2 regions of the Janthinobacterium aestuarii genome follow, and region 1 is predicted to be linked to the other one. Evidence: predicted binding sites of a transcription regulator. Region 1 holds the regulator's gene; the other holds the start of a gene.

Region 1 (5,381 bases):
CGATCGCCGACGTCAACCCGGCCTTGACGAACTTCGAGGCATCGTGCTTCGATGGCGTGTACGTGACGGGCGACGTGTCGCAGGAATACCTGGACCGCCTGGAATATGCGCGCCACCATCCGAAGGCGGCAGCGCCCGAAGATACGCCGCGTTCCCAGCTGAACCTGAACCTCGCTACTACCGAGGCTTGATACTGGGCCCGGCTATTGCCGGGCTTTTTTTGGGGTCAGACCCGTCGGGGGCATGCGCGCCAGTGGTGCGCATTCCGATCCCGGAGGGACTGACCCCAGCACTTGCCTTGGGTTAAGCGGCAAGACGAGTATTTGGAACTTCCACCATGACCAACAAAAAAACCTACGGCTTCACCACCACCATCCTGCACAACGACCGCCGCAAGGGTATCGAACACGGCTCGCTGCACAAGCCCGTGCATACTTCCGTTGCCTTCGGTTACGCCGATGCGCGCCAGCTCGCGTCCGTGTTCCAGGGCAAGGAGCCGGGCTTCCGTTATGGCCGCCAAGGCAACCCGACCGTCTCCGCGCTGGAAGACAAGGTCAACAAGATGGAAGACGCCGTGGCGACTTTGTGCTTCGCCACCGGCATGGGCGCCATCGGCGCCGTGGTGCAATCGTTGCTGCGCGCGGGCGACCATGTCGTGTCGTCGGCCTTTTTGTTTGGCAACACCAACAGCCTGTGGCAAACAGTGACGGGGCAGGGCATCGGCGTGTCGTTCGTCGACGCCACCGATGTAGCCAATGTGGCCGCGGCCATCACGCCGGCCACGCGCATCGTGTTTGTGGAAACCATCGCCAATCCGCGCACGCAAATCGCTGACCTGAAGAAAATCGGCGACTTGTGCCATGAGAAGGGCATCTTGTACATCGTCGACAACACGATGACGACGCCATATCTGTTCCGCCCGAAAGCCGTGGGCGCGGGCCTGGTGGTCAATGCCTTGACGAAATCCATCGGCGGCCACGGCAATGCCCTGGGCGGCAGCTTGACGGACACGGGCGTGTTCGACTGGACGCAGTATCCGAACATTTTCGAGAACTACAAGAAGGCGGCGCCCGCGCAGTGGGGCATCGCGCAAATCCGTGCCAAGGCTTTGCGCGACTTCGGCGCCTCGCTGGGGCCGGAAGCTGCGCATCATATCGCCGTCGGCGCGGAAACCATGGCCTTGCGCATGGATCGCACCTGCTCGAACGCTTTGGCGCTGGCCACCATGCTGCAGGCGGATCCAAGAGTGGCGGCCGTGCATTATCCTGGCCTGGCGTCGCACCCGCAGCATGCGCTGGCCACCGACTTGTTCCGCAGCTATGGCTCGTTGTTCAGCTTTGAGCTGAAAGATGGCATCGACTGCTTCGATTTCCTCAATCGTCTCAATCTTGCCATTCCCGCCAGCAACCTCGGCGACACGCGCACCCTGGTCATTCCCGTCGCCCACACGATTTTCTACGAGATGGGTGCCGAGCGCCGCGCCAGCATGGGCATCGCCGAATCGCTGATCCGCGTGTCCGTCGGTATTGAGGACGAGGCGGATCTGCTTGAGGATTTCCGAGGAGCGTTGGAGGGCTGAGAGCGGTGTTGGTGATTAGGCCATGTGCCAGTTGTGAGGCAAACTAAAAACTGGGGTCAGACCCGGCGGGTCTGACCCCAGCATGCAGTTTAATGCCAGCTGCGCATCAAGCCTACCGCCAAACCTTCCAGGGCGAATTCATCTTCCGGTGACACGGTGATCACCTTGAAGTCCGGATTTTCCGGCAGCAGTTCGATGACGGAGCCCGTCTTCTTGTAGCGCTTGACGGTGACTTCGTCGCCGATGCGGGCGACGACGATCTGGCCATTCTTGGCGCTGTCGACCTTTTTCACGGCCAGCAAGTCGCCATCCATGATGCCGGCGTCGCGCATGGACCAGCCGCGCACCTTCAGCAGGAAGTCGGGTTTGGCCGAGAACAGGGCCGGGTCGACGTTGTAGCTCGCTTCCAGGTTTTCCTGGGCCAGGATGGGCGAGCCTGCCGCCACCCGGCCGATCAGGGGCAGCGACATCAGCAGGGCTGCCGGCACTTTCGACGGCGGCGCTTCGGCGGCCGCACCGATCAGGCGGATGCCGCGCGAGGTGCCGGGCGAAATCTCGATCGCGCCCTTGCGGGCCAGGGCCTGCAAATGCTCTTCGGCCGCATTGGCCGATTTGAAACCCAGTTCATTGGCGATTTCGGCACGGGTGGGAGGAAAGCCCGTGTTTTCAATCGCGTCCTTGATCAGGTTCAGGATTTGTTCTTGTCGTGCTGTCAGCTTGATCATGAGCGGTGGGTGCATACTAAAATGCTGTCTATATGAACAGTCTGTATTTTTGTACAGTATCGCCCACTATGCAAGGGGATTTCCGTGTTTTGGGCGAATTTCGCAAGAAATACTTGTCCGCGGCCGGAAAGCACGGCGGCGCACGGGCTTTTCAGGCGCTTGTGGAAGGAATGATTGAAACGTTTGCAAAAGACGGTTATAATCTTCGGCTGACCTTCCCACACCCGTCTTGACGCCGGGGTGGGCGATTATCAATCCGACCTGAAGGAGTTTGCATGCGTCATTATGAAATAGTCTTTATCGTCCATCCGGACCAAAGCGAGCAAGTGCCCGCGATGATCGAACGCTACAAAGCCAGCGTAACCACCCGCGGCGGTTCGGTTCACCGCGTGGAAGATTGGGGCCGCCGTCAAATGGCTTACTCGATCCAAAAGCTGCCTAAAGCACACTACATCTGCCTGAACATCGAATGCGACAACGAGACCCTGGTCGAGTTGGAAACAGCATTCAAATTCAATGATGCCGTGTTGCGTCACCTGACCGTTAAAATGAAGAAAGCTGAAACAGCTCCTTCGCCGATGATGAAATCGGTACAACGCGAAGACGCGGCCAAAAGCCACCGCACCGAAGCACCAGCAGCCGCTCCAGCCGCAGCAGCAGCAGCTTAATTCTTGACCAGGATCGTGCGCTGAACCAGCTACAAGTAACCGCCATCATTGCCGAGCGCGAAATATTGCGCTATACCCCGGCAGGGCTGCCGATTGTGAATGCAGTATTGCAACACAGTTCGCAGCAGATGGAAGCAGGGATTGCCCGTTTGACCGAGTTTGATGTTGCAGCGCTAGCCGCTGGCGAAATCTCAGGCAGGTTCAGTCAGGCAAGCTTGGGCGGGGTGTATCAGTTCACGGGTTTCCTGGCCAGGAAGAGCCGCAACAGCAAGAGTTTGGTGTTTCACATCATTGATTTTAGTGCAGTCACCCCGACTAGCGCATTTTAGATACAGGAGCCTGACATGGCATTCGGTAAAAAGTTCGACAAAAATAAGCTCAAGCTTAAAGAAAAACGCAAACAGCAAAACCCGTTGTTCAAACGCAAGAAGTTCTGCCGCTTCACCGCAGCTCACGTTGAGCAAGTCGACTACAAAGACGTTGACACGCTGAAAGACTTCGTCCAAGAAAACGGCAAGATCATGCCAGCACGCCTGACCGGTACCAAAGCGCACTACCAGCGCCAAGTTGACACCGCAATCAAGCGCGCTCGCTTCCTCGCGCTGCTGCCATACACCGATCTGCACCACGCTTAATCGGTCAGATATTCCTGGAGAAGAACTATGCAAATCATTCTGTTAGAAAAAGTTGTTAACGTCGGTAACCTCGGCGAAGTCGTCAAAGTCAAAGACGGTTACGCACGTAACTTCCTGATCCCGCAACGCCTGGCACGTCGTGCTACGGCAACCGCTGTGGCTGAATTCGAAGTCAAGCGCGCCGAACTGGAAAAAGCTGCTGCCGCCAAACTGGCCGCATCGCAAGCCCAGGGCGAAAAACTGAGCGGCCTGACCGTTCAAGTTGCTCAAAAAGCTGGTGTTGATGGCCGTCTGTTCGGTTCCGTCACCAACTTCGACATCGCTGAAGCGCTGACCAAGCAAGGTTTTGCTGTTGAAAAAGCACAAATCCGCATGCCTACCGGCCCGCTGAAGATCGTTGGCGAGCACAACGTTTCGGTTGCTCTGCACACCGACGTGGTCGTGGAAGTTGTTATCGCTGTCGTTCCAGACGCGAACGCGTAATTGTCTGCGGGCCTGGCCCGCAAGCATTGCCGCACTATGAAAAGCCGGGTTCGCCCGGCTTTTTTGTGGCCTTTTTTTCGCTCAATTTCAGCCCTTTATTTTTGCCATCACGCCGAAGCGGGTATAATTCGCGCCATGAACGCCCCCTCTGATCCGCAACTGGATTCCCTCCGTATTCCGCCGCATTCGATCGAAGCAGAACAATCCGTCATCGGTGGTCTGCTGCGCGACAATGCCGCATATGACCGCATCGCCGACTTCATGCATGCGGAGGATTTCTATCGCTATGACCATCGCATCATCTTCGAGCAAATCGTCAAGATGGTTAACGCTTCCAAGCCAGCCGATGTCATTACTGTTTTTGAAACCCTGACCCAGCTCGGCAAGGCCGATGACGTGGGCGGACTCGCTTACCTGAACGCCATGGCGCAAAACACGCCATCGGCCGCGAACATCCGGCGTTACGCCGAGATCGTGCGCGACCGCGGCGTGCTGCGCAAGCTCATCACCGTCGCCGACGATATCTCCGGTACGGCCTTCAGCCCGCAAGGCAAGGAAGTCAAGCAGATGCTTGACGAGGCCGAATCGAAGATTTTCGCCATCGCCGAAGAAGGCGCGCGCGGCGCCCAGGGCTGGACCGCCATCCAGCCCCTGCTGACGCAGGTGGTCGAACGCATCGACGAACTGTACAGCCGCGACAACCAGAGTGAAATCACGGGCGTGCCCACCGGTTTCATCGACCTCGACCGCATGACCTCCGGTCTGCAGCCGGGCGACCTGGTAATCGTGGCGGGCCGTCCTTCGATGGGCAAGACGGCGTTTTCCGTCAACATCGGCGAAAACGTGGCCATCGACAGCGGCTTGCCCGTGGCCGTGTTCTCGATGGAGATGGGCGGCGCCCAGCTGGCCATGCGTATGCTCGGCTCCGTCGGACAGCTCGACCAGCACCGTTTGCGTACTGGCCGCCTGAACGACGAAGACTGGCCGCGCCTGACGAACGCCATTCAAAAGATGAACGACGCGCAGTTGTACATCGATGAAACGCCAGCGCTCAATTCCATCGAATTGCGCGCCCGCTCGCGCCGCTTGTCGCGTCAATGCGGCAAGCTGGGCCTGATCATCGTCGATTACTTGCAACTGATGTCGGCCAATACGCCGGGCGACAACCGCGCCACGGAGATTTCCGAGATTTCGCGGGGCTTGAAAGGCCTGGCGAAAGAACTTGGTTGCCCCGTGATCGCGCTGTCCCAGCTGAACCGCTCGCTGGAACAACGCCCGAACAAACGTCCTG
Region 2 (5,381 bases), 130 kb from region 1:
CGAGTTCTATCAGCGCTATTGCGTGCTGTATGACGGCGCGCGGGAAGCAGTGGCGGGCGGCATCCGCGGCATGCGCCTGCTGGACGATATCATTACCGACATGCACATTCCCTTGAGCGACGAGGAACGGCGCGCGTATGCGCGTTGCGTGGCGCGGCTCGACGAGATCGGCTGGCAGCTTGACGATCCTTTGATCCTGCCCGACATCGTCGATGTGTTCGATATCGAGGAAGTGCCGCGTATGGCCTATGCGGCTCAGCTGCGGGCCGACATCGACCATTTTCACTATTACTCGGTGCTGTCGGACGACCCGCAGCTCGACCGCGTGAATACCGTCTTTTGCCGCTACCTGCTGGCCCACCGTTCGCAGCATATTGCCGCCGGTGCTTTCTGGCGCCCGACCGTCGGCCGCCACGGCAGCCGCATGCCGGCCGCCAGCGATGCCGCCCCGCCAGGTGACGAGGCGCAGGCGGACCTGCTGTCGCATGCGCCGCTCACGCTGGTGCCGGGCGAACTGCTGGATGACGAGACGAAGAACCGCATGGCGAAGCTGCTGTTTGCCACCAGCTATCTCGAATACTGCTCGTTCGGTAATAAATTGAATCTGCAATTCGTCGAATTGCAGCGGCGGCAAAACATCGACCCGTATCTGGCGCACATCCACGGCCTGCATGACGAGGACGGGCGTTTCATCGGCTTTTTCACGGCCGCGACGATGGACGAGTTCCAGGCCTGCGGCGCCGTCTCCTATTACCGCGACGACATGAAGGCGCTCGACGATGCGTATGACGCCTTCGTGCTCGCGCATGCGCGTGCCGACGACTGTTTCGTCAGCAGCCTGGCCATCGACGAGAAATACCGGGGCCAGGGTTTATTCAGGCAGATGTTCCATGAAATCCGCGACCTGGCCAGCCGCAAGGGCTGCGCGCGCATCACCTTGACGGTGTGGGAAAAGAGCGAAGCGCTGCAAGTGTATCTGCACAAGGGTTTTCGCAGCGTGGGCACGTTCGACTATGCCTACAGCCTGTTCTATGACCGGCTGCATTTCCTCGTGTATGAGGGTAACTGAGGCGGGAAACTGAGGGAAGCGGGGGCGGCCGGCAGCCGCCCCGTGAGTAGCGTTACAAAGCGAGGAAGGCCAAGGCCGCCACGGCCGTCGGCAGCAGGGCGCCGGCCAGCAGGCCGACGGCGCCGATCGATTCATCCTTGAAGCCGCGGCGCAGCAGGGCCACGCCGGCCGGGTTCGGCGCATTGGCGATGACGGTCAGGCCTCCACCGGCCACGGCGCCGGCCATCAGCATGTATTTCGCTTCATCCGTCATGCCGACGATCAGCGAACCGAGGTAAGTGAGGGCCGCATTGTCGGTAATGGCCGTCAAGCCCAGGGCGCCGAAGAACAGGGCCAGCGGCTTCAGGCTTGAAACGATGGGTTGCAGCCACCATTGCTGCATGCCGCCCAGTACCACCAGGCCGCCCAGGAAGAAGCCGACCAGCAAGCCTTCCTTGAGGATCAGCGGGCTTTGATAGCGTTCGTACGCCTGCACGAAGCCGAGGAAGAACAGGAACAGGCCGATGAACAGCACGGGATGGTGCGCCAGGGTCACCACGCCGGCCAGCACGATCATGTGCACGAGGCTGACGGCCAGCGGCACTTTTGGCGCTTCCACCTCGCCGGCCTTCGGCTTGATGTCGGAAGTGTTGCTGTGCAGGTATTTGCGCAGCAGAATGCTCACGCCCGTGGCGTTGACGAGCACGGCGATGGCGGCCTTCCAGCCGAAATGGCTGGCCATGTAGGCGCTATCCCAGTTCCACGTGGTGGCCACCATCAGCACGGGCGGCGCCGCGTACGAGGTCAGGGTACCACCGATGGAAACGTTGACGAAGAGCACGCCCAGCGCGCCGTATTTCAGCCATTCAGGGATGCCCGGGCGGAAGATTTGCGGCGCCAGCATCAGCGCGGCCAGGGTCATGGCGGCCGGTTCCGTGATCAATGAGCCCGTCAGGGGCACGAGCGCGAGGCCCAGCCAGACGAGGCCCAGTTCCGTGCGCAGCGGCATCACGCGCGCCACGCTTTTCAACAGGCGCTGCACGGCGTCGAGCACAGGGCGCGAGGCGGCCACGACCATGACGACAAAGACGAACAGGGGCTCCGTGTAATGGCGCGACTCGGCATACTCGATGGCCGCATCGCTGCCCGAGACAAAGGCCATGATGAGGATCAGGATAAAGGCCCAGAAGCCGAACACGACTTCCACTTCGCCCAGCAAGTGCAGCAAGCCCGCATGGCGGGGATGGCGCCGCGACAAGGTTTCAAACGACTTGGCGGCAAAGGTGTGGATGAGCGCAAGGCCGAAGACGATGGCGCTGATGATTTGGATGGTGGTCAAATGCGTTTCCTTATGGACGGAGGAAGCCGGCTGGTACGTTGCCAACCGGTAAGGAGAGTGCTTATGGTACAGCAATCGATGCCGAAAACGGGGTTTTTCGGACATGGCGGAGCGGCCCCGGCGGTAGCGGCAGTCAGATAAACCTTGCCAAAAGTGGAGCTGGATAGTACTGTATATGCATACAGTATTCATCTATCTATCCAATGATGCAACATTCTCAATTGATGGCCTCGCCGGAAGCCTTGCACCCGTCCTTGTGGCGTGCATCGCAGCTGGGGCAGGGCGCCACGCGCTGCCTGGACACGGGCTTTGCCGCCCTGTCCGCGCAGCTGCCCGGCGGCGGCTGGCCCAGCGGCAGCCTGATCGATCTGCTGGTGCAGCAGCCGGGCAGCGGCGAATTGCGGCTGCTGGCCCCCGCGCTGGCGCAACTGCCGGGCTTGCCCATCGTGCTGTTGCAGCCGCCCCATCCGCCGCAGGCACTGGCCCTGGCCGCGCAGGGACTGGCGCCGTCGCAACTGCTGTGGCTCAAAAGCGCCGGCAGCAAGGATGCCTTGTGGGCGGCGGAAAACATCTTGCGCAGCGGTACCTGCGGCGCCTTGCTGTTCTGGCAGCCGCACGTGCGCGCCGACAGCCTGCGCCGCCTGCACCTGGCCGCGCAAAGCGGCAACACCCTGTTCTGCATGCTGCGCCCGCTGCACGGCGCGCAGGATGCGTCGCCGGCGCCGCTGCGCCTGTCCGTGCGCCCGGCTGCCGGCGGCATCGAGATCGGCTTCATCAAGCGCCGGGGACCGCAGCGCGACGCGCCCCTGTTCCTGCCCCTGCAACCTCCTTCATTATTGCGACGCCATGCGACTCTGGATCGGCCTGTGCCTGCCCCGGCTCCCGCTCGAAGTGTTTTGCCCGCGCTGGTCGGCTGACAGCCTGGGCGTAGTGCTGGAGCAGGAGCAAGTGATGGCCGTGTCGCCGCTGGCGCGGGCGGCCGGCATCAAGCCGGGCATGCGCCGCGCCGGTGCGCTGATGCTGGCGCCGCAGGTGCGCCTGCACGAGCGCTCGCCTGAACTGGAAGCGCAAGCCCTGCAAGCGGTGGCGCTGGCGCTGCTGCAATATTCGCCGCTGGTGGCGCAAGGCGAGGAAGCGACCCTGCTCGTCGATGCGGGCGCCAGCCTGCGCCTGTTCGGCGGCGTGCGTGCCCTGTGCCGGCACATCGAGGCCAGCTTGCGCGCGCTCGGCTACACGGCCCAGTTGTCGTGCGCACCCACGGCGCGCGGCGCCTGGCTGCTGGCGCGCGCCGCTATGCGCCGGCGCCGCGTGCTGGGCATGGAGAGCCTCACCCGCCGCCTCGACGGCCTGCCGTGCGCCTTGCTGCCGCCCGCGCGCCCCTACCTCGAGTGGTTCGAGGGCATCGGCTGCCGCACTCTGGGGCAACTGCGCCACTTGCCCCGGCCCGGCTTGCAGCGCCGTTGCGGCGCAGCCTTGCTGGATATGCTCGACGATGCGCATGGCCACAGCACGGAATTGTTCGTGTGGCTCGAAGCGCCGCCCACGTTCCGCGCCAGCCTGGAATTGTTCGACCGCGTGGAGCACGCGGACGCGCTGCTGTTTGGCGCGCGCCGCCTGCTGCAGCAAATGACGGGCTGGCTGTGCGCGCGGCAATTTGCCGTCGAGCGCATTCAATTGCTGCTGGCGCACGAACGGGGCAGGGTGGCGCGCCCGCCCACCGTCATCGACCTGGCGCTGGGCGAGGCCGTGTGGCGCGACGAGCACCTGGTGCGCCTGCTCAAGGAGCGCCTGGCGCAGCTGGCGCTGGACGCGCCCGTGATCGGCCTCACCCTGGAAGCGCTGCAGGTGCAGCCGATGGCGCCGCCCAGCGACAGCCTGTTTCCCGAGCCGGGCGGCACGCCGCAGGAACGCCAGCGCCTGCTGGAATTGCTGGTGGCGCGCCTGGGCACGGACAATGTCTTGCAGGCCGCGCCGCGCGCCGATTACCGCCCCGAAGCGGCCAACCAGTGGCTGCCGCTGCCGGCCAAGGCCGGCGCAAAAAACGCGCAGCCTGACTTGCCGCCAGGCTTGCCCGGCATGCCCCGCCCCGGCTGGCTGCTGGCCCAGCCCATCGCCCTGCTGATGCGCGAGCACCGGCCGTTTTATGGCTCGCCCTTGAAAATGGTGTCCGTTGCCGAACGCATCGAAGCGGGCTGGTGGGGCCAGTCGCAGGCGCGCGATTATTTCATTGCCGAAGGCCTCGACCACGCCCATTACTGGGTCTACCGCGAACGCATCGCCGGCTGCGGAGAAGACGCCGCGCCGCGCTGGTTTTTGCATGGCTTGTTTGGCTGAATGGGCTATCCTGCTGAAACTGCCATGCTTGGCTATACTGGCTCTCCGGCGCCGCATCTTTCATTGAAACAAAGGATATCCATGACACAGCTTTCCGACTTCCCCATCACCCAAAAATGGCCCGCCCGCCATCCCGAGCGCCTGCAGCTGTATTCGCTGCCGACGCCGAACGGCATCAAGGTTTCGATCCTGCTGGAAGAGCTGGGCCTGGCGTACGAGCCGCACCTGGTCAGCTTCGAGACAAACGACCAGACATCGCCCGCCTTCCTGTCCCTCAATCCCAACAACAAGATTCCCGCCATCCTCGATCCGAACGGTCCCGATGGCAAGCCGCTGGCGCTGTTCGAGTCGGGCGCCATCCTGCTGTACCTGGCCGAAAAGACGGGCAAGTTCATCCCCCAGGACGCGGGCCTGCGCTATGAAACGATACAGTGGCTGATGTTCCAGATGGGCGGTATCGGCCCCATGTTCGGCCAGGTGGGCTTCTTCCACAAATTCGCCGGCAAGGATTACGAGGACAAGCGTCCGCTCGAACGCTACCTCGGCGAAGCCAAGCGTTTGCTGGGCGTGCTCGAGCAGCGCCTGCAGGGCCGCGACTGGATCATGGGCAGCCAATACACGATTGCCGACATCGCCATCTTCCCGTGGGTGCGCTGCCTG

What was found. Region 1 encodes LexA, which represses DNA repair genes until DNA is damaged. Its sites were predicted from a motif close to ACTGTATNNNNATACAGT; they were not measured.
Region 2: imuA (translesion DNA synthesis-associated protein ImuA) is a predicted target of LexA. The motif match lies at 2,556-2,573, and genes of this name have one in related genera.

The regions. Positions count from the first base shown of each region.
Region 1 is NZ_CP142523.1:4,993,364-4,998,744, reverse strand. Features, by position in the region: gene purF (amidophosphoribosyltransferase) at 1-191, shown strand, start outside; gene OPV09_RS22495 (cystathionine gamma-synthase family protein) at 338-1,579, shown strand; gene lexA (transcriptional repressor LexA) at 1,669-2,304, opposite strand; gene rpsF (30S ribosomal protein S6) at 2,580-2,972, shown strand; gene priB (primosomal replication protein N) at 2,993-3,301, shown strand; gene rpsR (30S ribosomal protein S18) at 3,317-3,607, shown strand; gene rplI (50S ribosomal protein L9) at 3,635-4,090, shown strand; gene OPV09_RS22465 (replicative DNA helicase) at 4,226-5,381, shown strand, end outside.
Region 2 is NZ_CP142523.1:5,128,247-5,133,627, reverse strand. Features, by position in the region: gene OPV09_RS23080 (GNAT family N-acetyltransferase) at 1-1,069, shown strand, start outside; gene OPV09_RS23075 (putative Na+/H+ antiporter) at 1,122-2,387, opposite strand; gene imuA (translesion DNA synthesis-associated protein ImuA) at 2,594-3,304, shown strand; gene OPV09_RS23065 (DNA polymerase Y family protein) at 3,234-4,721, shown strand; gene OPV09_RS23060 (glutathione binding-like protein) at 4,803-5,381, shown strand, end outside.